Regions from separate parts of the Litorihabitans aurantiacus genome, predicted to be linked through region 1. Evidence: riboswitches for the same ligand, from Rfam matches in the RefSeq annotation. Region 1 holds a riboswitch; each other region holds the start of a gene.
The links. A riboswitch is a leader RNA that binds a small molecule or an ion and turns the genes downstream of it on or off. The one in region 1 is predicted to bind S-adenosylmethionine.

Region 1 (10,494 bases):
TGCCGCTCTCGTGCTCGCCGGATGCTCGTCAGGCGACTCCGGTTCCGGTTCCGGCGACGCCGGTGGAACCGTCACGCTGGACTTCAGCCAGTGGTGGGAGGTCGAGCTGAGCGAGGGCGTCATGCGCGATCTCATGGACCGGTTCGAGGAGGAGCACCCGGGGATCGAGGTCAACCTGATCTCGAACCCGTACTCCGCCACGGTGGACCTGCAGACCTCGGCCGCCGCGACCGGCACGCTGGCCGACATCGTCGCCATCAACGGCGCGAGCGTCTACGACCTGCAGGACCAGGGCGCGATCACCGACCTGAGCGCGCTGATGGAGGACGCGGACTTCGACCCCGCCGAGCTCGTCAGCAACGACCAGATCGACGGCGTGACCTACATGGTCCGCGCGCTCAACTTCGCCTACCCGATGTACTACAACGTCGACCTGCTCAACGACGCCGGTATCGACGAGCTGCCGACCACGTGGGACGAGTTCGACACGGCCGCCGCCGCGGTGACCGACCCGAACAGCAACGTCTACGCCTGGTCGCTGCCGATCAACGTGCAGTCCCCGGCCGGCTTCGACTCGCAGTCGTGGCTGTGGGCCTCCGGCGACCGGATGCTGAAGGACCGCCAGGCGAACTTCGAGACGCCCGAGGTCGCGGACTGGCTCGAGTTCCTCCAGGGCCAGTACGACGGCGGGTACGTCACCCCCGGCGCGTTCACCCAGCAGGAGCAGCAGAAGGTCGAGGAGTTCACGGCCGGCCGCAACGCGTTCATGATCGGCTCGCTGGCGCACATCTCCGGCATCCGCGAGGCCAACCCGGACCTCAACTTCTCGATCGGCTCGGTGCCGGCGCGCGAGGGTGAGTCCTCGGGCATCGCGGGTGCGAGCTGGGGCCTCGGCATCGCCGAGAACAGCGAGCACAAGGCCGAGGCGTGGCAGCTCATCCAGTGGCTGCTGAGCGAGGACGTGAACTCCGAGCTTGCCGGTGAGGCCACCGGGTTCCCCGGCAACGTGAACTCGGTGCCCGGCTTCGTCGAGGGCGACGAGCTCTACCAGCTCGCGTTCGACGTCTACTCCAGCAGCGAGTTCGTCACCGAGCTCGAGGGCCTCCCGCTCGCGCTGGACCTGAACCGCAACCTGAACGAGAACCTCGTCCGACTCCTCCAGGGTGAGGCGGACGTGCCCGAGACCCAGGCGTCGCTGCAGACGTACTGGTCGGGCGTCCTCGACGGGTAGCCCCTGACGCCGGTGGGTGCGGGCGATCCCCTTGCCGCCCGCACCCACCGGTCTCCACCCCCGATCGGCGCCCGCCGATCCGTCCGACCAGCGGAAGAACGATGTCAGCGACGACAACTCGACCCATCCCCGCCCCGAACCCGCTGCCGACGCCGGGCCCGGAGCGCCCCCGCACCGGCCCGCGCACACGCCGGTGGTGGCGGACCAGCCTCACGGCCTACGGCTACATGTCCCCGACGCTGCTGGTCATGCTCGTCATGATGGCCGTGCCGGTCGTCATGGTGTTCACGTACTCGACGCTCTCGAACGTGATCATGGTGCGCGACCCGGAGTTCGTCGGCCTCGAGAACTACGCGACGCTGCTGGGCGACCCGATCTTCCGCAAGGCGCTGGGTCAGACGGGGGTCTTCACCGTCACCTCGGTGGCGCTGCACCTGCTGCTGGGCCTCGCGTTCGCGATGATGCTCAACAGCGGGCTGCTCCCCCGGCTCGCCGCCTCGCTGTTCCGCGTCATCTACATCCTGCCGTGGGTGTTCACCGCCTCGATCGTGGTGATCCTGTGGCAGCTGCTGCTCAACCCCAACGGCGTCATCAACTACGTGCTGGAGACGCTGAACCTCATCAGCACCAAGGTCGAGTGGTTCTCCAACCCCGACCTCGCGCTCGGCTCGGTCATCTTCATCAACGTGTGGGCCGGCTACCCGTTCTTCATGATCAGCCTGCTCGCCGGCCTGCAGGGGATCCCGAGCGACCTGTACGAGGCCGCGGCGATCGACGGCGCGGGGTGGCGCGCGAAGTTCTTCAGCATCACGATCCCGCAGCTCACGCCGATCATCCTGGCGATGGCGATGCTCGACTTCATCTGGAACCTGCAGCAGTTCCCGATCATCTTCCTGGCGACGGGCGGTGGGCCGTTGAACGCCACCGAGACCATCGCCACATACACCTACAACCTGGCGTTCTCGAAGCGGCAGTTCGCGCTCGCGTCCGCCAGCGGCGTGATCCTCTTCCTGATCTCGGCGATCGTCGCCCTGTTCTACGTGCGCCACCAGAAGGCGAGGGACTGACATGACTGCCATCGCGACGTCGCGCGGCCGTTCCGCGACCACGGGCCGGCCCTCGACCGGGCGCCGGTCCAAGGCCGCCCAGAAGGTCGGGCTGTGGATCGGGCTCTCGCTGGGCGCCCTGTTCGCCGGGTTCCCGGCGCTGTGGATGCTGCTGAGCTCCATCAAGCCGAACACCGAGATCTTCCAGTACCCGCCCACGTTCCTGCCGGACACGTTCACGCTGAACGCGTACACCGGGATCCTCACCAACCCCGAGAAGCTGCGGTTCTTCACCAACAGCTACACGGTGGCGCTGACCGTCGTCGCCCTCACGCTGTTCGCCGGGATCATGGCCGGCTACGCGCTGAGCCGGTTCCAGTTCCCGCTGAAGAGCCTGGTGAACACCGTGGTGATCTCGGTGCAGGCCGTGCCGCCGATCACGCTGCTGATCCCGTACTTCGGGCTCGTGGTGTGGCTGAAGCTGTACGACACCCTGTGGGCGCTGATCCTCACCTACATGGTCGCGACGATCCCCTACGCGATCCTCATGATGACCGGTTACTTCAACACGATCCCGAAGGAGCTGGACGAGGCCGTCAAGGTCGACGGCGGAAGCTCGCTCCGCGCGCTGTGGCAGGTGCTCGTGCCGGCCGCGCGCCCCGGGATCGTCTCGGTGGGCGCCTACACGTTCATGGTCGCGTGGAACGAGTTCCTGTTCGCGCTGACGCTGACGCAGAGCCGGTCCAACCGCACCGTGCCGGTCGGGATCCAGCTCCTCATGGGCGAGCACTCGTTCCAGTGGAGCGAGATGATGGCGATGAGTGTGCTCGGGAGCGTGCCCGTCCTCGTCCTGTTCCTGTTCTTCCAGCGACAGTTCGTCAGCGGCATGACCGCCGGCGCCGTCAAGGCCTGACCCGGCTCCCGCCGCACTCGAGAGAAGAGACCACCCCATGCTGTTCACCGGAAGCGACATCGTCGGCACGGCCTACGAGCGCGGGTTCGCCGTACCCGCCTACAACATCAGCGACTTCGGGATGCTGACCGCCGTGCTCGCGGCCAGCGAGGAGGTCGGTTCGCCGGTCATCCTGCTGATCCACCCCGACGACTGGGAGTTCGTGGGCGACCACTTCCTCGCCTCGGTCTTCGCGATGGCCCGCTCGGCCTCGGTGCCCGTGGCGGTCAAGCTCGACCACGGCGCCACGGTGGAGCAGGCCGCCGCCGCGCTGCGGCACGACTTCACCTCGGTGATGATCGACGGGTCGCTGCTGCCGTTCGAGCAGAACGTCGCGCTCACGCACAAGGTGGTGCAGATGGCGCACCTCGTGGGGGTCTCGGTCGAGGGTGAGATCGGCACGATCGGCCCGCGTGACCCCCGCTCCCTGGCCGAGATGCAGGACTTCGTGTTCGCCGACCCGGCCCAGGCCAAGGAGTTCGTGGACGACACGGGCGTGGACATGCTCGCCGTCGCCGTGGGAACGGCGCACGGGGTGTACCCGCCCGGCTTCGTGCCCGAGCTCAAGCTCGACCTGATCGAGCGGATCACCGACGCCGTGCGGATCCCGCTGGTGCTGCACGGCGGATCCGGCGCGGTGGACTCCGAGGTGTCGGAGGCCGTGAAGCGCGGCGTGGCCAAGGTGAACATCTCGGCCGACATGAAGACGGCGTACTACGCCAAGCTGCGCGAGGTCCTGGCCGACCCGGCCCAGCGCGAACCGCTGGACATCTGCCCGCCGGCGCTGGCTGTGGTGCGGGACGTGGTGCGCCACAAGGCCGAGGTGCTCGGGGCGGTGGGCGGGGCGGACGACTACGTGTACCGGCCGGCAGGTGTGGGGGCTCGGCGGTGGGTCGAGGGGAAGGCGACCGTGCAGCAGTAGGGGGCTGTTCCGGGGGCTGGTCCTTCGCGACTGTTGCGCTCGGCACGGATGCGAGTTCGTATCCGTGTCGGGCGCAACAGTCGTTCGGCTATCCGGGTCCTGCGTCCTCGTCGATGCGCGGGAACGACGGCGCAGGGTCAGTTGCGGTCGTCGCGCGGGGGGGCCGCGGACCTCATCGGCGGTGTGGTCGCTGTCCACAGATCGGGCACCGGGTCTGGTCGGGCGGGGTCGGGGTGCCCTACTCTCGGCAGCAATCTGGAGGCGTCAGGGGGCGGAACCATGACCAGAGGTGGGCGCTACGCGCGCGTGGCAGCGGGGTTCGCTGCGTTCGGGATCGTCGTGGGTGGGGTCACCGCCTGCTCGCCGGACGAGGAACCGGAGCCGACCGAGAGCTCGACGTCGGCGGAGCCCACGGAGACGGCGACCGAGACACCGAGCCCGACGGCGAGCGAGACAGAGACTCCGACGCTCACGCCCGAGGAGCAGAACATCGAGGCGGCGAAGCTGACCGTCGTCGAGTACTACGCCGCCCTCGGCCGTGTCGGTGCCGCGAGCTACGCGACGTGGCAGGAGGAGCTCGCCCACTTCTGGGGGCCGGACCTGCAGGCGCCGCTCACGTCCTACTACGAGCAGATGGCCGCCACGGGAGAACGGACCGAGGGCGACGTGGCCCTCTCCTCCTTCCAGGTCACCCTGCCCGCGAACCCGGAAGACTTTCCGATGGCGGATGCGGTCGTCTGCGTGGACTCCTCAGCCGTGACGTCGTTCGAGGCGAATGGTGAGCAGAGCGAGCGCCCGAGCACCCGCTTCCCCACCCAGGTCAGGCTGCAGAAGCAGTCCGACGTGTTCTGGACCATCGAGGAGATCGAACCCCAACCCGACCAGACATGCTGAGAAGTCGCGCTCAGGCCCTCGCTGCTGTCGTGCTCCTCTTCATCGGGGCAATGGTCGTGGCGCCGACGCCTGACGCGGCTGCCGCCGAGATCTGCTGGGAGCGGAAGGACCCGGTCACGGGTGAAGTCTCGACGGGTTGCTACGACGACGGAAAGCCGGGCGGCCCGCCACCGCCGGACGGCGAGCCCGCACCTACCGTCCCGCGAGTGTGCGAAACAGGGGGTCGGACAATTCCGTGCGAGACGTACGCGGGGTCCTGGACGGGGCGCTGCTATGCGAAGCCAGCATCGCCGCAGCCAGCACCGGACGACCCCGCCTGGGCGGGTAGAACCGACGGAATCATCGTCCAGTGCACTCCGTACGTCTGCCTCGTTTCCCTGGGTGACACGATCGCGGAGTGCCCGACGGCCGAGATGTACTGGGCTGAGGCCGCTCGCACGGTAGACGAAGAGGCCGTCGCCCGGCAGGCACTGACACAGCTCGACCTCGACCCCATCACCCTCGGGATGGCCCCGCGCCCCAACCTGGCCGACCCCAACGTCCTCATCGGCGCCCCCGCCTACTTCTGGGCCGAGGGAGGGCCTGCCGCGATCGGGCCACTGTCCGCCGCGGTCGACGAGCAGGGCATCACCATCACCCTCGATGCCACCCTGGACGACGTCATCTACGACACCGGCGACGGCACCACCCTCACCTGCACCCGCGACCAGATCGCCACCCCACCAGCCACCATGAGCCTCCAGGACGAGCCCGACTGCGGCCACCACTGGACCACCCCTGGCACCTACACCCTGACCGCCACCAGCAACTGGACCATCACCTGGCAGGGCCCCACCCAGAACGGCACCTTCGACTACGACCTCGAGAGCGCCATCGACGTCCCCGTCACCGACCGACCCACCAACCTCACCACCAACAAGGGCCCCTGAGACCGGGGCTCGCAAGAAGCGCGGCACACCGCGCCGATGTCGGCACCCCGTGGCACAGTGGTGCCCGGTCACGAGGACCAGCGCCAAGCCCTCCGGCTCGCTGGCCAGCAACCGCGCCGCACGGCACGGTGCTCCCGGAGCAAGACCCGCCCGCCGCACCCGCGATGGGAAGTCGTGCTCCGCCGTCGCCCGCGCCGGCGCCCGTCCGTGAGGACCCCACCGTGCCTGACCTCGTCCGCGCCCCCATGCACCACGCCGACCACCCCGACAACGCCTGCCTCGAGGCGTTCGTCCCCACCTCCGTCCTCGCCGCGCCGTTCGGGCACGACTGGGAGGAGCTGCCGTGGCCGTTCGAGATGGCGATGATGGAGTCGCCCGAGTGGATGCTGCTCCATCACGCCCGCCGGCTCTTCGAGGATCCGTTCACCACAGACGCGACGCCGGAGACCAGCGCGTGGCTGACCTCGATGGTGAGCCGCGACGTCGTGCTCGACTGGGTGCCGGGTACCGGTTTCGTGCGCGTGCCGCGTCGGCCGGGGATCGACGTCGGGCTCGTGCGGCGCCGCGACCCCGAGCCACGGCCGTGCGAGCGTGTGATCGGCCTGGACACCGGCAGCAGCGGTTGCCGCGTGCACGGACTCGCCGTCGGCTACCCCCGCGAGGTCCCGGGTGGCTGCCGGCTCGTGTCAGCGCGCGTGTGCGACATCTGCTGGCGCGTGGCCCACGCGCAGCTGCGGCCGCGGCCCGGGGTGGCGATCCGGTGGACGCGGGAGTGCCTGCGGTGCCGCGCCGCCGTCGACGCGCTGCCGAGGTGGGTTCCGCGGCCGGTGCAGGGTGCGCAGCGACTGCTCGCCCAGCGCCACGCCTCCCGGGAGCTGATGGTCGCGATGGGGCGGATGGTCGACGGCGATCGCGCCGTCGTGCCGTGGGCGGAGCGGTTCGGGCCGCAGGGACGGGTGACGCAGGCGGTGCTCGACGGCGGAGGCTGGGCCCCGCCGTCGCCCGAGCCGGTCGTCACCTGGCGCGCGTGGTCGAGCGCGCACCCGGCGTCCGCGGAGGCGTCGGCGCGGTCGGTGGTCGCGATGTTCGAGCGGTCGCTGCCGGAGGGGATGGTGCTCGGGGTGGACGCGGCGAGGCTGGCGGGGATCGTGCGGTGGGAGATGGGTGGCTGAGCGCGGGGCACGAAAGCCGTTCGTGGCGCCGCGCCTCCGAGCCGTTACGTTCGAGGGGGATCGGCACGCACCTGACGACGGAGACGACATGACGACTCGATCCCAGGCCGGCTCACGACCGTGGCTCGGATGGCTGGGGTGGCTCGCCGCGGCCGTGCTGACGATCCTGCTCGTCCTCACGCTCACGGGCCGCTTCGACCTCTCGGCGCCGACGGTGACGACCGACCGGGTGACGCGCGACGTCTCCGTGCTCGACGCCGTCGAGACGGAGGAGCAGGTCGTGCTGCTGACGCTCGGGATCCAGGGCCTGCTGGAGGAGAGCTCGACCGGTGAGGTCCTCGGGATCACGATCCCGGGCAGCGCGCGCTCCTCGTTCATGCGCTACGAGTTCAGCGCGCTCGCGGGCATCGAGGGCGAGGACGTCGCGATCGAGGAGACCGGCGAGGGCGAGTACCTCATCACCATCCCCGAGTTCGTCCTCATCGGGCACGACGACGAGAGCTTCGAGCTCGTCGTCGAGAACAACGGGGTGCTCAGCTTCGTCACCCCCGAGATCGACGAGGTCGAGATGGTCGGCACCATCCTCGACGGCGGGGTCGAGCAGGAGTACCTCGACAGCAACGACGAGCTGCTGCGCGAGCAGGCGATGGCGTTCTACCGCGGGATCGTGAGCGGGATCGACCCGGATGCTGCGGTCGCGTTCGAGTTCGCGGAGGGGGCTGGCGGGCGGGACTGAGCGGGCGGGGCCGGCGTCGGGCGGCCGGCTGTCACGCTCGAAGGTCGCGGCCTGACAGTGCGCCGCCGACGACGTCTCAGCGTGGACCGATCCATTGGAGTGGTCCGGTTATGAGCTCTTTATGGGCGGCAGAGCATGTCCAGCGTGACGGTCGCGATGGACCACCGAACCGCTGCCACGCGCGGAAAACTGCGCATCAGCGGCGGCTCGACCGCCTACGCCAGTCATGCCCCCGACTCATAACTTTGAGAAGTTATGGGCCCCTGTCACGGGCCTCGGCAACCCCCTAAAGCTCCGCGTGGGCTGTCCTCGCCGACTCCGGGACGCTGGAACCGTGCTTCCCCTCCATCCATACGACGACGTCGAGGACCCGCAGCAGTGAGACGCTGCCATCCACGCCAGCACTCCTGCGCAGCGCAGCGAGGTGCTGAACGAGCGTGGGGTCCGCGAACATACCCGCCCAGGCGCTCCACTGGTCACCGCTGTGAGGCGCTCCGAACTGCGTCCTGATGTGCTCGTCATAGATGGGAACGAGGTGGGGGCGCTTGCGAGCCAGGAGCTTGCTGGTGCGCACCGGACCGAAGGTGCGGACTTTCCTCACCTCGACCCAGGTCTGTAGGAGCAATTCGGACTGCAGGATCTTCCGGCCGTCCGGAAACTCAAGACTCGCACGGCTTGGGATCTGTTTCAGGAGGCCCGCGATCGCAGCGCCGGCCCTCCCCCGAGGAGCTCGCGCGCCGCCGCTCCCTGGACCGGAACCGAGAGCATCGCCAGCGCCACCAGATCCTCCGAGGTAACCCGGTTTGGATCGACCCTGTCTCCACCGACCTCCTCGAAGTAGGACCCGGAGTAGTCGCTTCCGGCGAAGTATCGCAAGAGGTGCCGACGCGCGTCGCTCTGGCGGCTGGGGCTGAGAATTGATGGACGGGTCCACGGCGACATGGCCCGATCGTGGCACGCCCCTCAAACTCCCGCATTCGGGCGGACCCCGAGCAGCTGTCGCCCCTCTCCCCTACGGTCGACACGTGCGCCCGATCCTCCGCGACCACACCCCCCGACGGCCGCGTCACCGGCGACCCCCTGCCCCTCGCCCTCGGGGTCGGCGTCCAGCCAGAGACCGTCCCCGTCCTCGAATGCGCCCTCGCCGGGCACCTGCTTGACGGCGAGCTCGTCCTTGCCGTCGTGCGCGTCGCGGACACCAACTGGGAGATGTACTACGTCCTCACCTCTCACCACGCCGCGCGCGTCGCCCTCAGCAGGGACGACCAGACCGACAATCGCGACGCCCGCATCGTCACCTGCGCCTACGAGCACATGCGCAGCGGCCTCGTCGACGTGCGGCTCGACACCGGCGAGCAGGTCGACCTCGGCCCGCTCGCCCACCCCCGCGACATCCACCTCATCCACTCCGGCATGTCGAACCTACGCATGCCCGAGGGCTTCGATGGCCGTCACGTCTTCGCGGAGTCCGACGCCGTCCGTACGGCGGGCGTCGTCCTCTCCGAGCTGCACTGACGACCGCCTCAGCCACTTCGGATGTGTTCCGCTGACTACATGAACCCTGGCGCGTGTGCGGTTCGTCGCAACCACATGGCCAGATGACCAGACACCAGCCGGCTGGATGAGCTACGTTGAGGGCCGTGCCTAACAATGTTGCTGAAAACGGCGACGTGTACCGAGTTCATCGCGACGCCACCCTCGATGGAGATGACACGAAGACATCACGCCCGGTCGTGTGCGTTTCGATGTCACCTCACGACCCCGTTGCCTGGAAGGGCCTACCGCGCATCACCACGACGTCGATGCCCGGCGACCTTCCCAGTCCTGCAACGCCCGACATGCCCTTCACTCGAGACGGCCACTGGACCCTCCGCTTTCTGCGAGCCGTCCGAAAGGACCTGACCGGCGACCCAGCCCTCTGCTCTTTTCTGGGCACTCTTTCGGAACCCGCTAAGACTGAGGCTTTGAAATACTACCGCGGACGTAACGGAACTGCTGCAGGCTAGAAATCATGACGCGCCTATCCCTCGAGACACCCCCTGCTGGCGTTAGCCCCGACCGCTGGAAACCACACCTTGAGAACGAGCAGGTGATTACCGGCGACCTCTGGCTACTCTCGTGGGACAACCTCGCACGCGGCCTCGGCCTCGTAACGGCACACTTTGACGAGTACACCCTGGTCTGGCCCATCTCCCTACCATCCGACCCGGTGGCGCCGCCCGCTATCGAAATTCGCCAAACGCCCCTGGGCATTCCACTTTATGCCTGGCCGTCCCGCGAGACGGGAATCAGCACCGCTTTGTTCGATAGACCACTCGGCCCACTGCTCAACAAATCGCTCGTCGACGCCACTGCGACCGCCTTCGATGACGGGACACCACCACCCATACCTTTCACACCTGAGCCGACCGCGGAAGGCCGGCCGGCAGCCAAGGAATATTCCCGGCTGCTTGTCGACATCTGGGCGACCCTCGGCGATATTCAGTGGCCGACTTTCGGTACAGAGGCGCGCTTGAATCCGGATACACTGCGCGCAGCCGGAATCAAACCCTCGACCCTCGCTCACGTTCTCGGCATGCAAACAGCAGCCGCGGTCCAGGCGTTTCGAGGCG
Region 2 (10,608 bases), 2.4 Mb from region 1:
CCGGCTCGGCGTCGGGCGCCCCGGGGGTCGGTGCCGGGCCCGGGGCGGCCGGCGTGGGGACGTCGAGCACGGGGGCGTCGGGCACATCGGAGGCGCCGTCGCCCGCCGTCCCTCCCCGCTCGGCCTCCTGCTCGCGGAGGCGACGCTCGCGCTGCTCACGGAGCTGGCGACGCGACAGCACGGGTGCGGCGACGCCGTCGCCCTCCTGCGCCTCGTCCCCCGGGACCGCTTCGAGCGACCCGGTGGTCGCCGCCGCCTCGGCGGCGGCGCGCTGCGCCTCGAGCCGTCGACGGCGACGCTCCCCCACCACGCTGTCGGGGCGTTCCGGCTGCCCGGGCTGATGGGTGCTCACGAGGCGCCTCCCTGGGGGTCGGGCTGGTAGAGACCGTGCTTGCTGATGTACTGCACCACGCCGTCCGGCACGAGGTACCAGACCGGCTGCCCGGAGGCCACGCGCTCGCGGCACGCCGTCGAGGAGATCGCCATCGCCGGCACCTCCAGGAGGGAGACGCGGTCGCCGGGGAGGTCACCGACGTCGAGCACGTGGCCCGGGCGGGTGACGCCGATGAAGTGGGCGAGGTCGAACAACCGGTGCGCCTCCTTCCACGACAGGATCTGCCCCAGCGCGTCCGCGCCCGTGATGAAGAACAGGTCCTCGTCGGGCCGCTGCTGCGTCAGGTCGGTCAGCGTGTCGATCGTGTAGGTCGTCCCCGCACGGTCGATGTCCACCCGCGAGACGGTGAAGTCGGGGTTCGACGCCGTCGCGACCACCGTCATGAGGTAGCGGTGCTCGGCCGGGGCGACGCGGCTGGCCTCCTTGAACGGCTGCGTGCCGGTCGGGACGAAGACGACCTCGTCGAGGTCGAACCGGCTCGCGGCCTCGCTCGCGGCGACGAGGTGGCCGTGGTGGACAGGGTCGAACGTGCCACCCATGATCCCGGTCCGGCGGCGCCGCGCGTCGCCGTCGCCGCGTGGGTGCGGCGTCACCGCCTCAGCGGCGACGCGTGCCGACGCTGCGGAACGCGTAGGTCGCGAGGAGCAGGAGCATCAGGATGGCGAACGCGAGGCCGCCGTAGAGCCACGGGTTGGGGCGGTGGACCTCTTCGGCCACCTGAGCCAGAACCAGCAGTGAGCTCGTCATCAATCTCTTCCTCTCGCGCGGCACCGTGCCAGCGCCCAGTCTCGCACGTCGCCGCGGCCCGTCAGGAGTCCGTCGGGGTCCTCAGGGTCGGACGTGCCCGTCGCCCTGGACGATCCACGTGGTGGTGGTCAGCTCCGCCAGACCCATGGGACCGCGCGCGTGCAGCTTCTGCGTGGAGATGCCGAGCTCGGCGCCGAGACCGAGCTCACCGCCGTCGGTGAAGCGGCTGGAGGCGTTGACCATGACGGCGGCCGAGTCGAGCTCGGTGCTGAAGCGGTGCGCCGCGGTGACGTCGCGCGTGCAGATGACCTCGGTGTGGCCCGAGGAGTACGTGCGGATGTGGTCGAGCGCGGTGTCGAGGTCGTCGACCACGCGCACGGCGATGTCGAGGCTGAGGTACTCCGTGGCCCAGTCCTCGTCGGTCGCGGCGACGACGTCGGCCCCCTCGGGCGCGAGGGCGGCCGCGTCGTCGTCGGCGTGCAGGCGCACCCCGGCCTCGGTCAGCGCCGCGAGCGCGGCCGGCAGGAACTGCTCGGCGGCGCTGCGGTGGACCAGCAGCGTCTCGAGCGCGTTGCAGACCCCGACGCGCTGCGTCTTGCCGTTCAGCAGGATCGCGACGGCCTGCGCGACGTCGGCGCCCTCGTCCACGTAGAGGTGGCAGTTGCCGACGCCCGTCTCGATCACGGGCACGGTCGACTCGCGCACGACCGTCGCGATGAGGTCCGCCCCACCCCGGGGCACGACGACGTCCACCAGCCCACGGGCGCGCATGAGCGCCACTCCCCGGGCCGCCCGTGCTCGTCGATGCTCGCGACGGCGTCGCGCGGCAGCCCCTGCGACTCCAGCGCGTCCTGCAGGACGGCGACGATCGCGGTGTTCGAGGAGGCGGCGGCCGAGCCGCCGCGCAGCACGACGGCGTTGCCGGACTTCAGGGCGAGGCCCACGACGTCGACCGTCACGTTCGGGCGCGCCTCGTAGATCACGCCGACGACGCCGAGCGGCACGCGCGTCTGGCGCACCCGCAGCCCGTTCGGCAGGGTGCTCCCGCGCACGACCTCGCCGACCGGGTCGGGCAGCGCCGCGACGTCGCGCAGCGCCCCGGCGATCGCGGCGATCCGCTCCGGGGTCAGGGTGAGGCGGTCCAGGAGACCGGGGCTCATGCCACGCTCCCGCTCGCGCGCGACGTCGACGGCGTTGGCCGCTACGACCTCGTCGGCGCGGTCCACCAGTGCGTCGGCCATGGCGTGCAGTGCGGCGTCCTTGGTCGCGCGCGTGGCGCGAACCAGAGCGCGGGAGGCGACCTTGGCGGAGCGGGCGACGGCATGGACGGCGTCGGTCACCGACGTCGCGCCCTCGGTGGGGCCCTCCGCGGCGCGGGGGGCGTCGGTCTCGATCACGGACATGCCCCCAGGGTAGGGCGCGCGCGGGTGCGGGCGATCGGTGGTCAGCAGGTGGTCGTCGGGTGGTCTGGCGGCGGGAGGTGGACCGGGCGTGCGGTCCACCTCCCGCGGATCGTCAGCGGGACGCGGGCGACGCCGGACGCGAGGTCGCGGCGGGGGCGGGCTCCGCCGTCGTCGACCCCGCGACGCCGAGGAGGCCGCGCTCGCGCAGCTCCGGCGCGAGCTCGGCCGCGAGGGCGTGGACGTCGGCGGGGAGCGATCCGGGCTGGATCACGAACCCGTCGACGGCACCCTGGGTGAACCAGTCCTCGAAGACGTCGGCGACGCCGCGCGCGGTGCCCGCGACGGTGAGCTGGTCGCGGTCCGACGCGCCGGCGAGGTCGCGGATGAGGTCGGCACGGAAGAGCGCGCTCGGGGCGTCCTGCGCGATGACGGTGACGGCGTCGACCACCACGCGCACGTCGTCGGGGTTGCGGCCCGCCTCGAGCGCGGCCGTGCGGATCGCGTGCCGGCGGCGCGCGGCCTCGACCGGGCTGGAGACCGTGAGGCGCACGACGTCGGAGTGGCGGCCGGCGACGACGGCCGTGGTCGCCTCGGTCGGCGCGGTCACGATCAGGGGTGCGCGGCCGCCGGTGGCCGCACCGGGCGTGCCGTTCCAGACGCGGCGGACCTCGGCGTGCACGCCGCCCGCCGTGACGCTGATCGGGAGCTGCCAGCCGGCACGGCCGCCGCTGCGGGCGTGGATGCCGGCGACGGCGCGGGCCAGGCGCACCGGGTCGAGGAAGCCGGCGGGGAGCGCCGGGACGACGACCGGGCCGTCGGCGAGCGCACCGGCGGCGGCGAGGCGCGAGGCGATGACGGCCGGGTCGAGCCAGGCGTCGGGGCGCGGGGCGTCGTCGAGGCGGAAGGACTCGCCGAAGGTCAGGAGGTCGACGCCGGCGGCGCGAACCAGGTCCACGTACTCGGCGACGGCGGCGACGTCGACGCGGTCACCGGTGGCGGCGCCGGGGCGGGCGAACGTCGAGGCCTTGGCGCCCAGCGACGTGAGGTCGAGGCCGAGGTGGAGGTGACGGCGCGAGGGCTGGTTCGGGTCGGGCTGGCTGGGCTGGGAGGTGTGCTGGTTCGAGCTGTGCTGCGACATGGTTCGAGGTCCTCTCCCCGCGGGGCGGGGTCATGTGTGACGTGTGGACCGTCCGGGGCCGTGGTCGCGCCGCGGGCTCTGTGCACCGGGCTCGCGAGGGGCGAGGCGGGGTGCTGCGGGCGGGCGCGGTGACGCGGGACGGGATCGCTCCGTGGGGCGGAGCCGGGGCACGACGGCAGGATGCTGGCCTGGCCAGCGGTGGAGCTCCGGCGGACGCGTGGTCCGCGGGATCTTCCGGCCGCCGTCAGCGCATACACGGGTGCGCGGTGAGCGCACCACACATGAGGGTGGTGGTGGAGCGTCGCAGGGGAATCATCTGCTGAGCCGTGACCATCGGACTTCTTCCTCGTAGCTTCCGCGAGATGCGGACGAGCGCTTGCCCTGACAGGTAGTCAGGGCCTGGTCGTCACCCGGGGCACCCCACCGCAGGTGGAGGGTTGCCGACCAGCAAGCCGGGGCTGAACGCTGGTACTCAAGACCGTGATGATGACGCTACGGGGGGTTTGGTTGCCGTGTCAACCTCGAGGGTGCATCGGTGGCGGGAGTTATCCCCAGAGTCCGCGGAGACCCACTCGATGTCAGTGCTCGGAGGTATCTTGGCAACAGGTGTTCGACAGGGGGTCGGCACCGGGCTGAGGCGCCGAGGGGGTGGACGATGGTCGGGGTTCTCGAGGTTCGGGCGGAGGCACGGGGCGATGCAGCTCCGGACGCGCCGACGACCGTCGGGGCCACGGAGGCGCGTGTAGGTGGTGGCCGTGTCGCGGGCGTCGCGGATGGCAACGGCGGTGGGCGCGCCGGGGTGCGGACGGCCGCCGATCGACCCTCGTCGCTGGCGCACCACGCCGACGCCCTTCTCACGCATCTCGGCGCCCTCACCTCCGCCGTCGCGGACGAGACACACACCCCTGCGGAGCTGCGGCACGCGCTCGACGCCGTGGACCGCGCGGTCTCGCTCCTCGGGCTCGTGCAGACGCGTCTCGCCGGCGCCGTCAAGGCTGCCGAGATCGCGCGAGACCCTGCGGTCGAGCGCGACTTCGCCCTGCGTCGAGGGCTCGCCACGCGCCGTGGCCGAGGCCAGGCGCTCGCGGAGGACGAGCTCGGGCGCACCCTCGACCTCATGCCCGCACTGTCCCGAGCCGTCGCCGACGGCGGTCTGACCATCGACCACGCCCAGGCGGTCTCGTCCGTCCTGTCCCGCACCGGCGACCGCGCTCGGCGCGAGCTGGGTGCGCACGCGGAGGAGATCGTCGAGGCCGCTCGCGAGCTCGACGTCCCCGCGCTCAGGCGTGTGCTGCAGCGTCGCGCGGCCGAGCTCGAGGCGGACGCCGCCGACCGGTCCTTCGCGGGTGCACGCCACCGTCGGTACCTGCGCCTGGTGGCGCGGGCGGACGGTGTCGAGCTGTCCGGGTTCCTCGACGTCGTGGCGGGCGAGACCGTCCGCACGGCGCTGGAGGCCGTCACACCCGTGCCGGCGGCCGACGACGAGCGCTCCGGTCAGCAGCGCACCGCCGACGCGCTGGTGTCGTTGTGCGATCGCGCGCTCGGAGTCGGGGTCGACCGCGCCGGTGCGCAGCTGCGGCCGCACCTGAGCGTCCTGCTGCGGGAGGAGACGTGGGCGGTCCTGTCCCGGCGCCGCCGCGAAGGGACGACCGGTACGAGCGGAGGTACGCCGTTGGGGGTTCGGGGTGACGCGCCCGGCGCGGCGCCGCCCATCGACGAAGATGCGACGGCGCGAACGCCCGTGGCTGGAGCAGGAGCCCACGGCCGGATGACGGGCGCGGCGATCGAGCGCAGCGGACTCGATGCTCCTCCCCCGCTGGCCCAGCTCATGGATGGCACGTTGCTGCCGTTCGCCGCACTCGAGGTGCTCTCGTGCGACGCGGTGCTGCAGCGCACCGTCCTCGACCCGACCGGTGAGCCGCTCGACCTCGGCCGCGCGGAGCGGACGTTCACGGGCCCGCTCCGGCGCGCCGCGCTCGTCCGCGACCGGCACTGCCAGTGGCCGGGATGCCGGATGCGCGCGTCGTGGTGCGAGGTTCACCACCTGACGTACTGGTCGCACGGCGGCGGAACGGACCTGGGCAACGCCGTCACGCTCTGCTCCGCCCACCACCACCGTGTCCACGAGCAGCGCGCGCGTATCACGTCGGTGCACGGCGGGTTCGAGTTCACCGAGCCGGGAGGTGTCGCGATCGGAACCACGACGCGCCTCCACGACGACCTGCTCGTCCCACGGTCCCGACCGCCGTCCCCGATCACCGCGGTAGGCACGTCCCCGCCGGAGGCCAGACCCCTACCGGTGGGCACGTCCCCGCCGGAGGCCAGACCCCTACCGGAGGCCGCGTCTCCGCCGGAGGCCACGTCCCCGCCGGAGACCAGACCCCTACCGGTGGGCACGTCACCGCCGGAGGCCACGTCCCCGCCGGAGGCCAGATCCCGGCCGGTGGGTGACCTGTCGGGCAGCGCGTCCGGTTCCTCGCCCCCGACCCGACCCCGGCTCGACTTCGGCGACCCACCGTTGCTCATCGACACCGACAGTCCCTCCGTCGGTGATCCGGCGCGACGTCCTGCCACGCCTGCGGGCGAGGGCGAGACCACCCCTGACTCGTCGGTGTTTCCCGCAGGGTGTCCGGCACTCCTGTGGTGATCACACTCGACCTGTCGCACCCGGAACCGGTCCGGATGGTGGACGAGGTGAAGGTCACGGGGTTCGGCCACCGAAGTGGACGTACGGTCGAGGGGTGGCTGCCCACCCTGATGCTCCCGCCGAGCCCGCCGTCGCCCCCGTGACGTCGCCGACACCGCTCGACCCCCGCGCGTTCAAGGACCTGTTCCGACTGCACCCGTCGGGCGTCGCCGTGGTGACGCTCTCCGGACCCGACGGCTCCCCCGTGGGCTTCACGGCGACGTCGGTGATCTCGGTCTCGGCGGCGCCCGCCGTGCTCGCGTTCTCGATCACGTCGATCTCGTCGTCGTGGCCGGCGCTGCGGGAGGCGAGCTCCGCCGTCGTGAGCTTCCTCGCCCACGACCAGGCAGACCTCTCCGTGCGGTTCGCGACGCCCGGGATCGACCGGTTCGCCGACGTCGCGCTCACCACGCTGCCGACGGGTGAACCCCGCCTCGCCGAGGTGACCTCCTGGGCGCGCGTCGAGATCCTCGACCGCGTTCCCGCCGGCGCGAGCTTCCTCATCACGGCGGCCGTCACCGACGTGCACGACGAGGCGACCCCGGCCCAGGCCGACCAGCCCCGCCTGGTCTACGTGGACCGGACCTACCACCGCACCGGCGAGCACTCGCAGGTCGGCTGATCACCTGCCTCCGGCGGGGTTCGCGTCGACGTGTGACCACCTGCTCCGCGTCGGCGTCGGCGGGTCAAAGGGGCGGCGGGTCGAAGGGGCGGCGGGGTCGCACCAACCGTCTGACTCGAGCGGTTGCGGCCGCGCTCAGCGGCGCGCGACCACCACGAGGTCGTCGCGGTGCACGACGGCGCGGTCCCGCCCGTCGAACTCCTCGCGCAGCTGCGCCGAGGTCAGCCCGAACCGCTCGGGCAGCTCCTCGCTCGAGTACGCCACCAACCCCCGGGCCACCACGACCCCGGCCGCCGACGCGAGCTCGACCGGGTCGCCTGCCTCGAACGCTCCCTCGACCCCCACGACCCCGGCCGCGAGCAGCGACCGCTTGCCGTCGGTGATGGCCCGCACGGCACCGTCGTCGAGCACGAGCCGCCCCCGCGTCGCCGCCGCGTGCGCGAGCCACAGCCGCCGCGTGCGCGGGCGCGGGTGCGTCGCGTCGAACCAGGTGCCGACGTCCTCGCCCGTCAGGGCGCGCGAGACGTCCGCGGCGCCGGCCACGAGCGTCGGGATCCCGGCGCCGGTCGCGGTGACGGCGGCGTCGACCTTGGTGGTCATCCCGCCGGTGCCGACCCCGCTCCCCCGGCCCGTCACGACGACGCCCTCGAGATCCGCCGCGGAGGAGACCCGCGAGAGCCGGCGCGACGTGGGCAGGCTCGGGTGGCCGTCGTACAGACCGTCGACATCGGTCAGCAGGACCAGCGCGTCGGCCTGGACCACGTGGGCGACCAGGGCCGCGAGGCGGTCGTTGTCACCGAACCGGATCTCGTCGGTGGCGACGGCGTCGTTCTCGTTGATGACCGGCACGGTCCCGAGCGCGAGCAGCCGCTCGAGCGCGCGCTGCGCGTTCTTGTACTGCCCCCGTCGGATGACGTCCTCCGCGGTCAGGAGCACCTGCGCCACGGTCAGACCGTGCGCGGCGAACGCCCGGGTGTAGTGCGCGACCAGCAGTCCCTGACCCACACCGGCCGCGGCCTGCTGCGTGGCGAGGTCGCGCGGCCGCGAGGCCAGACCGAGCGGCGTGATACCGGCGGCGATGGCACCCGAGGACACCAGGACGACCTGGGTCCCCGCGGTGCGGCAGGCGGCGAGGGCGTCGGCGACGGCGGTGACCGCCGTCGGGTCGAGCGCGCCGGCGTCGTCGGTGAGCGAGGACGAGCCGATCTTCACGACGACGCGGCGCGCCCCCGCGAGCAGCTCGCGCCCGCTCACTCCTCCGAGCTCGTCCACACGCCCTCGTCGCGGTCGCGGCGCAGCTCCTCACGGGCTGCAGTCTTGCCGTCCATCCGCGCCCGGTACTGCTCGAGCCGCTCGGGCGTCGTGCGCCGGCGCGACCCCTCGAGCCGGATGTCCGTCCCGCGCGGGGCCAGCAGCTCGGCGCCCGTCATGGCGGTCGGCTCCCAGTCGAAGATCACCCCGCCGACGAGCTCGCCGATGACGACCGTGCTCCCCGGAACGGCACCGGCCTTGCCCAGCGCCTGCTCGACGCCGATCCGGTTGAGGCGGTCGGCGAGGTAGCCGATCGCCTCGTCGTTGGTGAAGTCCGTCTGGCGCACCCACCGCTCGGGCTTGTCGCCGCGCACCTGGAACGCCTCGCCGTCGGGCGTGGTCACCGGCGTCACCGAGAAGCCGGCGTCGCCGTGCGCGCGCGGGCGCAGCACGACCGGGGCGGGCTCCGGCTCGGGCTCGTTCGCCCGCGCCTCGCTCACCAGGCCACCGAGCGCGAACGTCAGCTCGCGCAGACCCTCGTGGGAGGCGCTGGAGACCTCGAAGACGCGGAACCCGCGCTCCTCGAGCTCCGGTCGCACGAAGTCCGCGAGCTCGCGCGCCTCGGGCACGTCGATCTTGTGCAGCACGACCAGCTGCGGTCGCTCGAGGATCGGTACCCGGCCACCCGCGATCTCCAGGTCGGGCGCGTACGCGGCGAGCTCGGCCAGGATGACGTCGAGGTCGGTGATCGGGTCGCGGCGCTGCTCGAGCGTGGCGCAGTCGAGCACGTGCACCAGCACGGCGCAGCGCTCGATGTGGCGCAGGAACTCCAGACCGAGTCCCTTGCCCTCGCTCGCCCCGGGGATGAGGCCCGGCACGTCGGCCACGGTGTAGCGCTCGTCGCCCGCCTGCACGACGCCGAGATTCGGCACCAGCGTGGTGAAGGGGTAGTCCGCGATCTTCGGACGGGCCGCGCTCATCGCCGCGATCAGCGAGGACTTGCCGGCGCTCGGGAACCCCACGAGCGCGACGTCGGCCACGGACTTCAGCTCGAGGACGACCTCGGCCTCGTCGCCGGGCTCCCCGAGGAGTGCGAAGCCGGGCGCCTTGCGCTTCGGCGAGCTGAGCGCGGCGTTGCCGAGCCCGCCCTGGCCGCCGCGGGCGATCGTGTAGGTGGCGCCGGCACCGATGAGGTCCGCGAGGACCTCCCCGCCCGGGGTGCGCACGACGGTGCCGTCGGGCACGCCGAGGACGACGTCGCCGCCGTTCTTCCCGTGGCGCATGTCGCCCTTGCCCTGACCGCCCGACTCGGCGCTGCGGTGGGGCCGGTGGTGGTAGTCCAGCAGCGTGGTGACCTGCGGGTCGACGGCGAGCACGACGTCGCCGCCGTTGCCGCCGTTGGCGCCGTCGGGACCGCCCAGCGGCTTGAACTTCTCACGGCGCACCGACGCGCAGCCGTGACCGCCGTCGCCGCCGCTCACGTGCAGCACCACCCGGTCGACGAACGAGACCACAGCTACTCCTTGCCAGTCGTGCAGAGACACATCGGTGCAGAAAGCCGCGAGGGGGCGTACCGCCTGCGCGGTACGCCCCCTCGCGGGAAGAACAGGTCAGCCGGAGCTGGACTCAGGCCACGACGTCGATCACGCGACGACCGCGGCGCTGGCCGAACTGCACCGAGCCCGGGGCGAGCGCGAACAGCGTGTCGTCGCCACCACGGCCGACGTTGTCGCCCGGGTGGAAGTGCGTGCCGCGCTGACGGACGATGATCTCGCCGGCCTTGACGACCTGGCCGCCGAAACGCTTCACGCCGAGGCGCTGCGCGTTGGAGTCACGACCGTTGCGGGAGGAGCTTGCGCCCTTCTTGTGTGCCATGACGCACACTCCTTTCTGGGGGAGCCGTGCGGCTCAGGCGATGGAGGTGACCTTGAAGCGGGTCAGGGGCTGACGGTGTCCCTGGCGCTTGCGGTAGCCGGTCTTGTTCTTGAACTTCATGATGGTGATCTTCGGGCCCTTCTCGTCCCGAACGATCTCCGCGGAGACCTTGACCTTGGCCAGCTCGTCGGCGGCCGAGGTCACCTTCTCACCGTCGACGAGGAGGATGGGGGTCAGCTCGAGCGTGTCGCCGACGTTCCCCTCAACTCGGTTGCCGACGACGATGTCACCGACGGCCACCTTCTCCTGACGGCCGCTCATCTTGACGATCGCGTAAACCACGGTGCATCTCTCCTCATCGGACTGCTGCACGTCAACCAGCGAACGGGCAGGCCGTTCGGGGATAGCAGCAGCTGGGCTTCTCGGTACGCACGGGTGAGCGCGCGCCGACGGTCAAGACTACGGACGGGTGGGGCCCGGGTCAAATGAGCC
Region 3 (10,608 bases), 380 kb from region 1:
TCACCGCCGTCGTCGACCCCGCCGCGCTCGGGTGGGGGATCGAGGCGATGATCGACGTCTGGTGCGCCGGGCGCATCTCCCCGGGGAGCTGCGCGCCGCGTGGGAGCCGATCAGCGAGGTGGTGCAGGCGAGCACGGTCGCGGGCGGGGCGGACGCGGTGCTGCGCGTGCGGGCGCGCGACGTCGCGCACCTCGAGGAGACGCTCGAGCGGATCCGGGAGTCGGCCGACATCGAGCGGACCGAGTCCACGATCGTCCTCTCGCGCCTCATCGAGCGCGGCTGACCCGCCGCACCGCTTTGCTCCGCCCCGCACGTTCCCCGCCCCGCCGTCGAGATGCGACATCTGCGCCGAGACATCCCGTCACGGTTCGCATCTCGACGCGAATGTCGCATCTCGGCGGCTGCTGGGGGCGGTGCGCGGTGCGGGCGCGCCCGGGACGCACGACGACGCCCGACCAGTCTCCCGGTCGGGCGCCGTGGCGGTGGTGCGGGTCGGCTCAGATGCTGTAGCCGATGGTGCTGGTGCCGTGGTTGCTGTCGCTGGCCTCCGGGTTCACGGGGTCCACCGGGGTCACGGGGACTTCGGGCTCGGCGGCGTGCTTGCCCTCGCCCCTGGTCTCGCCGCGCTCGACGGCGACGGTCACCGACGTCACGAGCGCCGCGATCGCGCCGACGGCCACGAGGACCGGGGCGAACACCGCGGCCGCGGCCGTCACGGCCAGGCCCGCGTTCAGCGGGACCTCGAGCAGCGTGCGGTTCTCGTTCTTGATGATGATGCGGCGGACGTTGCCCTCGCCGATGAGCTGCTTGACCTTCGCCAGCAGGTTCTCGCCCGAGACCTTGAACTCCTCGGTCCAGGTGCGGCCGTCGGCCTTGGTCTTCTCGCTGCCGGCCGTGCTGCCGGTCTCGGTGCCGGCGGGCTGCTCGGAGGTGGGCTCGCTGGTTCCGTACTCGTTCGTCATGTCGTCTCTCCCTCTCCTCGGCACGACCCCCGCGCCGATCTGGGTTCCATCCTGCGCTCCCGTACCGCGGCGTGGGTATCCGGATCTCCCCCGAGACGACCCTGATCTTGGGCCCGCCGCACGACGTCCGCGCGATGCCCGCACGACGCCCGCTCCTCACCCGCACGGCCGAGCCGGGTGCGCCGGGCCGAGCCGGCCGAGCCGGCCGAGCCGGGTGCGCCGGGTGCGCCTCCCCGGGTCGACTCAGCCCTCGTCGTCGTGACGCGCCCGGCTCGGCTGCACCCGCTTGGGCTCGCCCGGCATCTTGGGGTACTCCGGCGGGTAGGGCGCCTCACCGAGGCCGTGGTCGCGCTCGTCGCGCGCGGCCCACTCCAGCAGCGTCTCCAGTCCGCCGACGCTGCCGTCGGCCAGCCCCTGCGGCGAGGTGTTGGCGCCCGCGAACAGGTCGCCCACCTCGGTGAACCGCGCCGGCATGGTGCGCACGGTGAAGTCGTCCGGCGTCACGTCGGGGATCTCCTCCCACCGCAGCGGCGCCGACACGGTGGCCCGGACGTTGGCGCGCACCGAGTAGGCCGAGGCGATCGTGCGGTCCCGCGCCATCTGGTTGTAGTCGATGAACACTCGTCTGCCGCGCTCCTCCTTCCACCACTTCGTGGTGACGGCGCCGGGCGCGCGCCGCTCGATCTCGCGGGCGAGTGCGATGGTGGCGCGGCGCGCGGGGCTGAACTCCCACTCGGGCCGGATGGGCGCGAACAGGTGCAGGCCGCGGCCGCCGGAGGTCTTGGGGTACAGCGTCAGGCCGGCCTCGGCGGCGACCTCGCGCACGAGCGGGGCGATCGCCGCGGCGTCGTGGTAGTCCGTCCCGGGCTGGGGGTCGAGGTCGATCCGCAGCTGGTCGGGGCGGTCGACGTCGTCGCGCCGCACCGGCCACGGGTGGAACGTCAGGGTGTTCTGCTGCACCGCCCAGACCACGACGGCGAGCTCGGTCGGGCACACCTCGTCCGCGTACCGCCCGCTCGGGAACCCGATGCGCACGCTCTCGACCCAGTCGGGCGCACCCTTCGGCACCCGCTTGGAGTAGAAGCCGTCGCCCTGCGCGCCGGTGCGCTGCGTCAGCACCATGCCCTCGCGGTAGCCGCTCGGCCAGCGCTCCAGCGCGGTGGGCCGGTCGGCGAGCGCGGCGAGGATCCCGTCACCCACCGCGATCACGTACTCGGCGACGTCCCGCTTCGTGATGCCCGAGGCGAAGAGCACCTTGTCGGGCGAGCTCAGGCGCACCTGACGACCGCGGACATCGAGCTGGACTGCCTCCGAGGCTGGCATGCCGTCACCCTAGTGCGGCGGTGCGACATCGCAGCGGACCGGTACCGGGGGCGGTGCCCGCCGTGCCTACGCCTCGAGGTCGGCCGACACCGTCACGGTGAGCTCGACGTCCTGCGGCTGCAGCTCGAGCCCGCCCCCGCCGTCGTGAGCGACGGCGCGCATCGCCATCATCGGTACCGGGCCGCCGCCGGGTCCGCCCGGCCGCAGGCCGTCCTCGTAGACGGCGGTCAGACGCGGCGTCGTGAGGCCGAGCGCACCCGCGTAGGTCGCGGCGCGCGCGACGGCGTCGCGCACCGCCCGCACGCGCAGGTTCTCGACGGCGGCGGTGCGCGTGACCTCGGTCAGGTCCCAGGAGACGTGGTCGACGGCGACGTCCTCCTGCGCGCCGACCTCCAGCAGCCAGGATCCCAGGACGGCGACGTCGACGACGTGGACGCGCACGTTCGCGGTCGCTCGGAAGAGGCGCTGCCGGTGGCGGTCGCCGTCGCCCTCCACCCACTCGTGCACGGTGCCGGTGGTGACGTCCTGCGCCTCCCAGCCCGTCGCGGCGCCCGAGGCGACGTGGGTGCGGGCCTGGTCGAGCAGCTCGGCGTGGCGGTGGGCGGCCCGGGCGACGACGTCGGCACGGTCCGCCCCGGTCGCCTCGACCCTCAGGTGCGCGGTGGCGCGCTCGGCGGCGAGGCTGGTCGACGCCTCGCCGGTGACGGCTATCAGGACCACGGTGACCTCCGGTCGACGGCGGGGTGGAGGGCTCCAGCATCGCACCGCGCCCCACCTTCTTAACCGCGATCAAGTTCGTACGGGGTGGCCTGAACCCGGATCAAGAGGCGGTTTGGTGGGTGTCAGAGGCGCTCCTTAAGTTCGTGATGATATTCGGCGGCCCCGCAGGGGGAGGCCGTCCGGATGTCGGGCGGTAACCGGCGGCCGGGTCCCTCACCTCCAGGGGCCCGGCCGTCTCGCTGCGCCCGGGGCGCGACCGGTCCACACCGCGACCGGTCCGCACGACGACGGCGCCGCACCCCGGGAGGGGAGCGGCGCCGTCGTGGTGCTGCTGCGCGGGACGCGCGTGTGTCAGAAGTTGATCATGTGGCCCGAGATGCCGTGCAGGGCCTCCTTGACAGCCTCGCCCAGCGTCGGGTGGGCGAAGATGACGCGCGACATCTCGTCGGCGGTGAGGTCCCAGGTCTGCGCGGTGTTGAGCGCCGGGAGGAGCTCGGTGACGTCCGGGCCGATCATGTGGGCGCCGAGGATCTCGTTGCGCTCGGCGTCGGCGACGATCTTGACGAAGCCGACGGCGTCGCCCAGACCCTGCGCCTTGCCGTTCGCGCTGAACGGGAATGTCGAGGTCTTGACGTCGTGGCCGGCGTCCTTCGCCTGCTGCTCGGACAGGCCCATCGAGCCGATCTGCGGGTGGCAGTAGGTGGCGCGCGGGATGAAGGCGTAGTCGATGGACATGGTCTCGGCGCCCGCGAGGGTCTCGGCCGCGACGATGCCCTGGGCCTCGGCGACGTGCGCGAGCATCATCTTCGCCGTCACGTCACCGATCGCGTAGATGTTCGGGACGTTGGTGCGCATGTAGTCGTCGATCGCGATGGCGCCGCGGTCGGTGAGCTGCACGCCCGCCGCCTCGAGACCGAAGCCCTCCGTGCGCGGGGCGAAGCCGATGGCCGAGAGCAGGCGGTCGGCCTCCAGGACGCGCTCCTCGCCGTTGCTGGAGACGGTGACCTTGACGCCGCTGCCGGTGTCCTCGACGCGCTCGACCTTGGTGCTGGTGAGCACGTTCACGCCGAGCTTCTTGTAGTGCTTGAGGAGCTCCTTGGAGACGTCGACGTCCTCCGTGGGGACCATGCGGTCGAGGAACTCCACGATCGTGACGTCGACGCCGAAGTTCTTCATGACGTAGGCGAACTCGACGCCGATCGCGCCGGAGCCGGCGATGATGAGCGAACCGGGGAGCTCGGCGTCGAGGATCTGCTCCTCGTAGGTGACGACGTTCTTGCTCACCTCGACGCCCGGGAGCATCCGGGTGACGGAGCCGGTGGCGATGATGAGGTCGTCGAAGGTGACCTTCTCGGTCTCCCCGCCCTCGCGGGCGACGTCCATCGAGGTCGTGCCGGTGAGGGTGCCCCAGCCGTCGATCTCGGTGATCTTGTTCTTCTTCATGAGGAAGTGGACGCCCTTGACGATGCCGGCCGAGACCTGGCGGCTGCGGGCGTGCGTCGGGCCGTAGGACATCGTGGCGTCGCCCTCGATGCCGTACTTCTTCTTGTCGTGCGTGAGGGTGTGCGCGAGCTCCGCGTTCTTCAGGAGCGCCTTGGACGGGATGCACCCGACGTTGAGGCAGACACCGCCCCAGTACTTCTTCTCGACCACGGCGACGGACTTGCCGAGCTGGGCGGCGCGGATGGCGGCGACGTAGCCACCGGGGCCCGCACCGAGGACGACGACATCAAAGTGGGAAGCCATGCCGCCAGCCTAGTTCGGCGGGGCCGTCGGGCGGGTCGGCGGGTGGCCGCACTCACATGCGCCTGCACATAGCGTGCAGTTAGGAATGTTCATTCCACCCTTGTATGTGTTCTTACTCACGTTTAGCGTGAAGGAGCGGTCCGGACCGTTCGGGCTGCGTGTGCGTGACGGACTGATCAGTTCAACGAGGCCAGGAGCCGAGACGATGACGACGCCGGAGCAGCAGCGGGTGCAGCGGGGATCCTCCGCGCGCCGCTGGCTCCTGCGCGGTCTGCTCGCCGGCGCCGGCGCGGCGGGGCTCTCGGCCTCGGTGCCGCGGGTGCGTCGGCGCTCGACCTGCTGGGCGGCGACGGTGCCGTGAGCGGGATCGTGTCCGAGGTGGGCGACCGTGTCGTCGCTCCCGTGGTGGACGGGGTGGTCGACGGTGTCGTGACCCCCGTCGTGGACGAGGTGGTTGCGCCGGCGGTCGAGACCGCGGTGGTGCCGGTGGTCGAGCCCGTGGCGCAGGACGTCGCAGCGCCGGTGGCGCAGGATCTCGCCGCACCCGTGGTCGAGGCGGCTGCCCTTCCGGTGGTGGACGACGTGGTCGCCCCCTCGTGGAGGAGGTCGCAGCACCGGTGGTCGACGACGTCGTCGCCCCCGTGCTGGACGAGGTGGCAGCTCCCGCGATCGAGGAGGTCGTGGCTCCCGTCGTCGACGGGGTCGTGGCGCCGGTGGTCGAGGAGGTCGCGGCTCCGGTGGTCGACGGCGTGGTCGCGCCGGTGGTGGACGAGGTCGTGACCCCCGTGGTCGACGACGTGGTCGCCCCCGTCGTCGAGCAGGTCGCGGACGGCGTCGTGACACCGGTCGTCGCTGCGATCGAGCCGGTTCTCACCCCCGTGGTCGACGCGGTCGAGCCGGTCCTGACCCCGGTGGTCGAGGGTGTCGGTGGCGTGGTCGACCCCGTGCTCGAGCCGCTCGTGCCCGCGCTGCCGGGTGGGCTCGAGGAGGAGGTCGCGCCCGTCGTGCCGGTGCCCGCTCCCGGCCTCCCCGGGATGCCCGGGACGCCCGCCGACTCCGGCGCACCGCTGCCCGCGCCTGTGCTCCCCTCCATCCCGGCGCAGCCGGACGCCGGCCAGGTGGCGCTCGCGGACGCCGGCGCCGCGTCGACGGCCGGCGACGCCTCGTCGTCGCGCGACTCCGCCACCGCGCCGCGTACCGCGATCTCGACGCCGGTCGCCGCGCCGTCGGGCCCCGGGGGTGTCGAAGCACTTCCGCAGGCGTCCACCGCCACGCAGGACGGCGGAAGCGGTGCCGACGAGCGCGAAGGCAGCCCCTGGGGTGGTGCCGCCACGGTCGCCGTGATCGGTGGTGCGGCCACCGCCGTCGGCTCCGCGGGACCGACCCTGCTGCGCGAGGCGGCCCCGGCCGGCGGCGTCGCCCTCTCCGCCCTTCTTCTCGTGGGCGTGGCCCGGCGTCACCAGGACGCGCTGCCGCCCGCCCCCGCCCTGCGCATCCCCGTCTCTCCCGCCTGAGGGTCGTCGCGACCGGACCACGTCCGGCAGACGACATCGCGCCACGTGGCGCACCCACCCTCAGTCAAGGAGAAGGATCGATGCACGTAGTCATGCGTCGAGCACTGCAGACGGTGCTCGTGTCAGGCGGCCTGGTGGCCGCAGCTGCGGGGGCGGCTCACGCCTCCGACGGGTTGCTGGGAGACGTCGGGATCGACGTCCCGGTGACCGTTCCGGTGGAGGTCAGCGACGTCGCCGTCGGCCTCCTCGGTGACGCCGCCGTGGTGTCGCCGCCGGCGGCCCCGGCCGAGGCCCCGCCCCAGGCGCCGGTCGGCGGCGGTGGTGAGGTCGAGCGTCCGGTGGAGGCGCCGCAGGCGGCGGTCGAGGGCGACGGGCTCGCCGGGGACGTCTCGGTCGAGGCGCCCGTGACCGTCCCCGTCGACGTCGAGTCGATCGCGGTCGGGGACGCGACGGTCGTCTCGCACGAGGAGCCCGCGGCTCCGGCGCCGGCAGCTCCCGCCGAGGCGGCTCCGGCCGCTGTGGCGGAGGAGTCGTCGCACTCGGACGACGGTCTGGTCGGTGACGTCTCGGTGGTGGCGCCGGTGACGGTGCCGGTGGAGGTGTCCGACGTGGCCGCGGGTGTCCTGGGTGATGCCGCGGTGGTCTCGCACGAGACTCCGGCTGCTGCTCCGGCTGCCCCGGTCGAGGCGGCTCCTGTCGCTGTGGCGGAGGACTCGTCGCACTCGGACGACGGTCTGGTCGGTGACGTCTCGGTGGTGGCGCCGGTGACGGTGCCGGTGGAGGTGTCCGACGTCGCAGCAGGTGTCCTGGGTGACGCTGCGGTGGTCTCGAACGAGACGCCCGCGGCTGCCTCGGCCGCTCCGGTGGCAGTGGCGCCGTTGGGCTCGGGCTCGGGCTCGGACTCGGACTCGGACGACGGTCTGATCGGTGATGTCTCGGTGGTGGCGCCGGTGACGGTGCCCGTGGAGGTGTCCGACGTCGCTGCTGGTGTCCTGGGTGACGCCGCGGTGGTGTCCAACGAGTCGCCCGCTGCTCCGGCCGCTCCGGTGGCGGCTGCGCCGTCGTCGTCGGGCTCGGGCTCGGACGACGGCCTCGTCGGTGACATCTCGGTGGTGGCGCCGGTGACGGCGCCCGTGGACGTGTCCGACATCGCCGCAGGTGTCCTGGGTGACGCTGCGGTGGTCTCGAACGAGACCTCGGCTGCTGCTCCCGCGGCTCCGGTGGCGGCTGCGCCGTCGTCGTCGGGCTCGGGCTCGGACGACGGCCTCGTCGGTGACATCTCGGTGGTGGCGCCGGTGACGGCGCCCGTGGACGTGTCCGACATCGCCGCAGGTGTCCTGGGTGACGCCGCGGTGGTGTCCAACGAGTCGCCCGCTGCTCCGGCCGATCCGGTGGCGGCTGCGCCGTCGTCGTCGGGCTCGGGCTCGGACGACGGCCTCATCGGTGACATCTCGGTGCTGGCACCGGTCACGGTGCCCGTCGACGTGAGCTGCATCGCCGCCGGAGTCCTCGGCGACGCCGCGGTTGACTGCACCACGACGCCCGCGCAGCCGGTCGACACCACCCCGGGCGCCGAGGCTCCCGGCGGCGGTACGGGCGGTGGCGGTCTCATCGGCGACATCGGGATCGAGCTGCCGGTGACCGTCCCTGTCGACGTCGGCTGCATCGCGGTCGGTCTCCTGGGTGACGCCACGGCCGAGTGCACGACGGCCGCCGTCGACCCGGTGGACCCGGTGGACCCGGTGGACCCGACCGACCCGGTGGACCCGACCGACCCGGTCGACCCGGTTGACCCGACGGATCCGACGGACCCGGTCGACCCGACGGACCCGGTCGACCCGACGGACCCGGTGGACCCGGTTGACCCGACGGACCCGGTCGACCCGACGGACCCGGTCGACTCGACGGACCCGGTCGACCCGACCGACCCGACCGACCCGACGGACCCGACGGACCCGACCACGCCCGTCACCCCGGTGACGCCGGTGACCCCGGTGACGCCGATCGACGTCACGACCCCGGGGACCACCCCCGGCGGCTTCATCAGTGACGACGGCCGCGTGATCACCGCGACCGGCACCACCGGTGCCGGCACGACCATGCAGGTCGCGAGCCAGCAGTCCTCCCTCCCGACCACGGGCGTCACTCCGTTCGCGGCCGGGATCGCAGGGCTCCTGCTCCTCCTGGGGGCGGCTGCGCTGCGGTACTCGCGTCGGTCGACCTCGGCGGTGTGAGGCTGCGTCGACCACCGACGCGTCGCACCTGCTGACGCACGCCACGACGTCTCCCGGGCGGGCCGCCCGCCCGGGAGGCGCCGTCGTGCGCCGGAGCGGGACGGGATGCGGACCGATGTCGGACCCTCGTGACACCTTCGCTACCATCGGCGGGACCATCCAGAGCAGCTGAGAGACCTGGCTCGACGACGCTGCAGCAACCCCCGTCACGGGTGCGGGTGCTACCGCCAGGCCCGATGGAGGAGTGAGCATGACCGATTCCGCATCGTCCGACTGTCGTCACGACGGCGGCACCCACGGCTACGCGGGCGATCTCACGCCCGCCGAGGCGTGGGAGGCGCTGGAGCAGGACGGCGAGGCCGTCCTCGTCGACGTCCGCACCCCCCAGGAGTGGCAGCACACCGGGGTGCCGGACCTGACGTCGCTCCACCGTGACGCCGTCCTCGACCCGCTGCAGACGTTCCAGGGGCCGAACCCGGACTTCCTCGAGGCGCTGACGCGCGCCGGTCTCACCCCCGGCGACAACCGGACCGTCCTGTTCGTGTGCAAGTCGGGCGGTCGTTCGATCGCCGCGGCCCAGCTCGCGACGTCGGCCGGGTTCGGCCCGGCGTACAACGTGCTCGAGGGCGTCGAGGGTCACGCCGGCCCCGGCTGGGCGGGTCAGGGCCTGCCGCTGCGCGCGTGGGAGGGCGAGCGATGACCGACCCGCAGCCGCGCTCGCACCTGCCCGAGGGACTCCGTCCGGCGACGCTCGCCGTCCGCGGCGGCCAGGAGCGCACCGGCTTCATGGAGATCTCGGAGCCGCTGTTCCTCACGCAGGGCTACGCCTACCCGCGTGCGGCCGACGCCGAGGCCGCCTTCCTCGGCGAGCTCGACCGCTTCACGTACACGCGCTACTCGAACCCGACCACCTCGGCGTTCGAGGAGCGGCTCCGGCTCATCGAGGGGGCGGAGGCGTGCTTCGCGACCGCGACCGGGATGGCCGCGGTCTTCGCATCGATGGCGTGCCTCGTGCGCCAGGGCTCGCGCATCGTGGCCGGGCGCGCGATGTTCGGATCCACGCTCCTCGTGCTGGACGAGCTGTTCACCGGGTGGGGCGTCGAGACCGTCTACGTCGACGCGCACGACACCGCGCAGTGGGCTGAGGCGCTGGCGAGGCCGACCGACGTCGTGTTCTTCGAGACGCCGTCGAACCCGATGCAGGACATCGTGGACGTGCCCGAGGTGAGCCGCCTCGCCCACGCGGCGGGCGCCGTCGTGATCGTCGACAACGTCTTCGCGACGCCGGCGCTCCAGCGGCCGCTCGCGCTCGGCGCCGACGTCGTCGTCTACTCCGCCACGAAGCACATCGACGGCCAGGGGCGCGTGATGGGTGGGGCCGTGCTCGGTCCGCGCGACTACGTCACCGGGCCGCTGCAGACCTTCATCCGCAACACCGGCCCCACGATGAGCCCGTTCAACGCGTGGACGCTGCTCAAGGGCCTCGAGACGATGGACCTGCGCATCGCCCGGCAGTGCGAGAGCGCGCTGCGGGTCGCGCAGTGGCTCGAGACGCAGTCGGCCGTGACCGAGGTCCGCTACCCCTACCTGCCTTCGCACCCCCAGCACGAGCTCGCGAAGGCGCAGCAGAGCGCGGGCGGCACGGTCGTCGCGTTCACGCTCGACGGGCCGCAGGATCCCGACGGCGGGAAGCACCGCTCGTTCGCGTTCCTGGACGCGCTGCGGATGATCGACATCTCGAACAACCTCGGGGACGCCAAGTCGCTCGTCACGCACCCCGCGACGACGACGCACATGAAGACCGGCTACGACGGGCGCCAGCGCGTCGGCCTCTCGGAGACGACGATCCGGTTGTCGGTCGGGCTCGAGGACCCGGACGACCTGCTCGACGACCTCGCGCGGGGGCTCGCCGCCGGGTTCTGAGGGGTTGGTGGACGTCAGGCGTCAGGCGGCGCCGCGCGGCCGGGTGGCGGGCCGCGTCGTGTCGGGTGTCTCGACCAGCGTGCTCACTCCGCCGATCTCGCGCCGGTAGCGGTGCCCCTCGGGCGTGCGCCACAGCGCGGCACCCGTGGCGTCGAGGGTCAGCTCGTGACCGAGGTGCGTCTTCAC

Region 2: linked by a shared signal. The riboswitch ahead of QQK22_RS04195 (hypothetical protein) and the one ahead of QQK22_RS15600 (hypothetical protein) in region 1 are both predicted to bind S-adenosylmethionine.
Region 3: linked by a shared signal. The riboswitch ahead of QQK22_RS17395 (rhodanese-like domain-containing protein) and the one ahead of QQK22_RS15600 (hypothetical protein) in region 1 are both predicted to bind S-adenosylmethionine.

The regions. Positions count from the first base shown of each region.
Region 1 is NZ_BSUM01000001.1:3,267,773-3,278,266, reverse strand. It holds gene QQK22_RS15630 (ABC transporter substrate-binding protein) at 1-1,231, shown strand, start outside; gene QQK22_RS15625 (carbohydrate ABC transporter permease) at 1,333-2,298, shown strand; gene QQK22_RS15620 (carbohydrate ABC transporter permease) at 2,300-3,190, shown strand; gene QQK22_RS15615 (ketose-bisphosphate aldolase) at 3,228-4,151, shown strand; gene QQK22_RS15610 (hypothetical protein) at 4,431-5,045, shown strand; gene QQK22_RS15605 (hypothetical protein) at 5,552-5,974, shown strand; SAM riboswitch class IV at 6,041-6,154, shown strand; gene QQK22_RS15600 (hypothetical protein) at 6,196-7,146, shown strand; gene QQK22_RS15595 (hypothetical protein) at 7,235-7,882, shown strand; gene QQK22_RS19435 (DUF6308 family protein) at 8,169-8,585, opposite strand; gene QQK22_RS19430 (DUF6308 family protein) at 8,570-8,824, opposite strand; gene QQK22_RS15590 (hypothetical protein) at 8,834-9,397, shown strand; gene QQK22_RS15585 (hypothetical protein) at 9,972-10,494, shown strand, end outside.
Region 2 is NZ_BSUM01000001.1:899,044-909,651, reverse strand. It holds gene QQK22_RS04215 (hypothetical protein) at 1-352, opposite strand, end outside; gene nadD (nicotinate-nucleotide adenylyltransferase) at 349-933, opposite strand; gene QQK22_RS04205 (hypothetical protein) at 992-1,141, opposite strand; partial or broken gene QQK22_RS04200 (glutamate-5-semialdehyde dehydrogenase) at 1,223-2,544, opposite strand; gene QQK22_RS04195 (hypothetical protein) at 2,657-3,682, opposite strand; SAM riboswitch class IV at 4,050-4,162, opposite strand; gene QQK22_RS04190 (DUF222 domain-containing protein) at 4,482-6,329, shown strand; gene QQK22_RS04185 (flavin reductase family protein) at 6,424-6,990, shown strand; gene proB (glutamate 5-kinase) at 7,126-8,262, opposite strand; gene obgE (GTPase ObgE) at 8,241-9,755, opposite strand; gene rpmA (50S ribosomal protein L27) at 9,868-10,116, opposite strand; gene rplU (50S ribosomal protein L21) at 10,150-10,458, opposite strand.
Region 3 is NZ_BSUM01000001.1:3,650,031-3,660,638, forward strand. It holds gene QQK22_RS19030 (Lrp/AsnC ligand binding domain-containing protein) at 62-283, shown strand; gene QQK22_RS17360 (DUF4342 domain-containing protein) at 498-962, opposite strand; gene QQK22_RS17365 (DNA polymerase domain-containing protein) at 1,206-2,285, opposite strand; gene QQK22_RS17370 (SIMPL domain-containing protein) at 2,352-3,005, opposite strand; gene lpdA (dihydrolipoyl dehydrogenase) at 3,357-4,751, opposite strand; gene QQK22_RS17380 (hypothetical protein) at 4,957-5,112, shown strand; gene QQK22_RS17385 (hypothetical protein) at 5,369-6,265, shown strand; gene QQK22_RS17390 (hypothetical protein) at 6,358-8,499, shown strand; SAM riboswitch class I at 8,652-8,742, shown strand; gene QQK22_RS17395 (rhodanese-like domain-containing protein) at 8,750-9,199, shown strand; gene QQK22_RS17400 (O-succinylhomoserine sulfhydrylase) at 9,196-10,422, shown strand; gene QQK22_RS17405 (HNH endonuclease signature motif containing protein) at 10,444-10,608, opposite strand, start outside.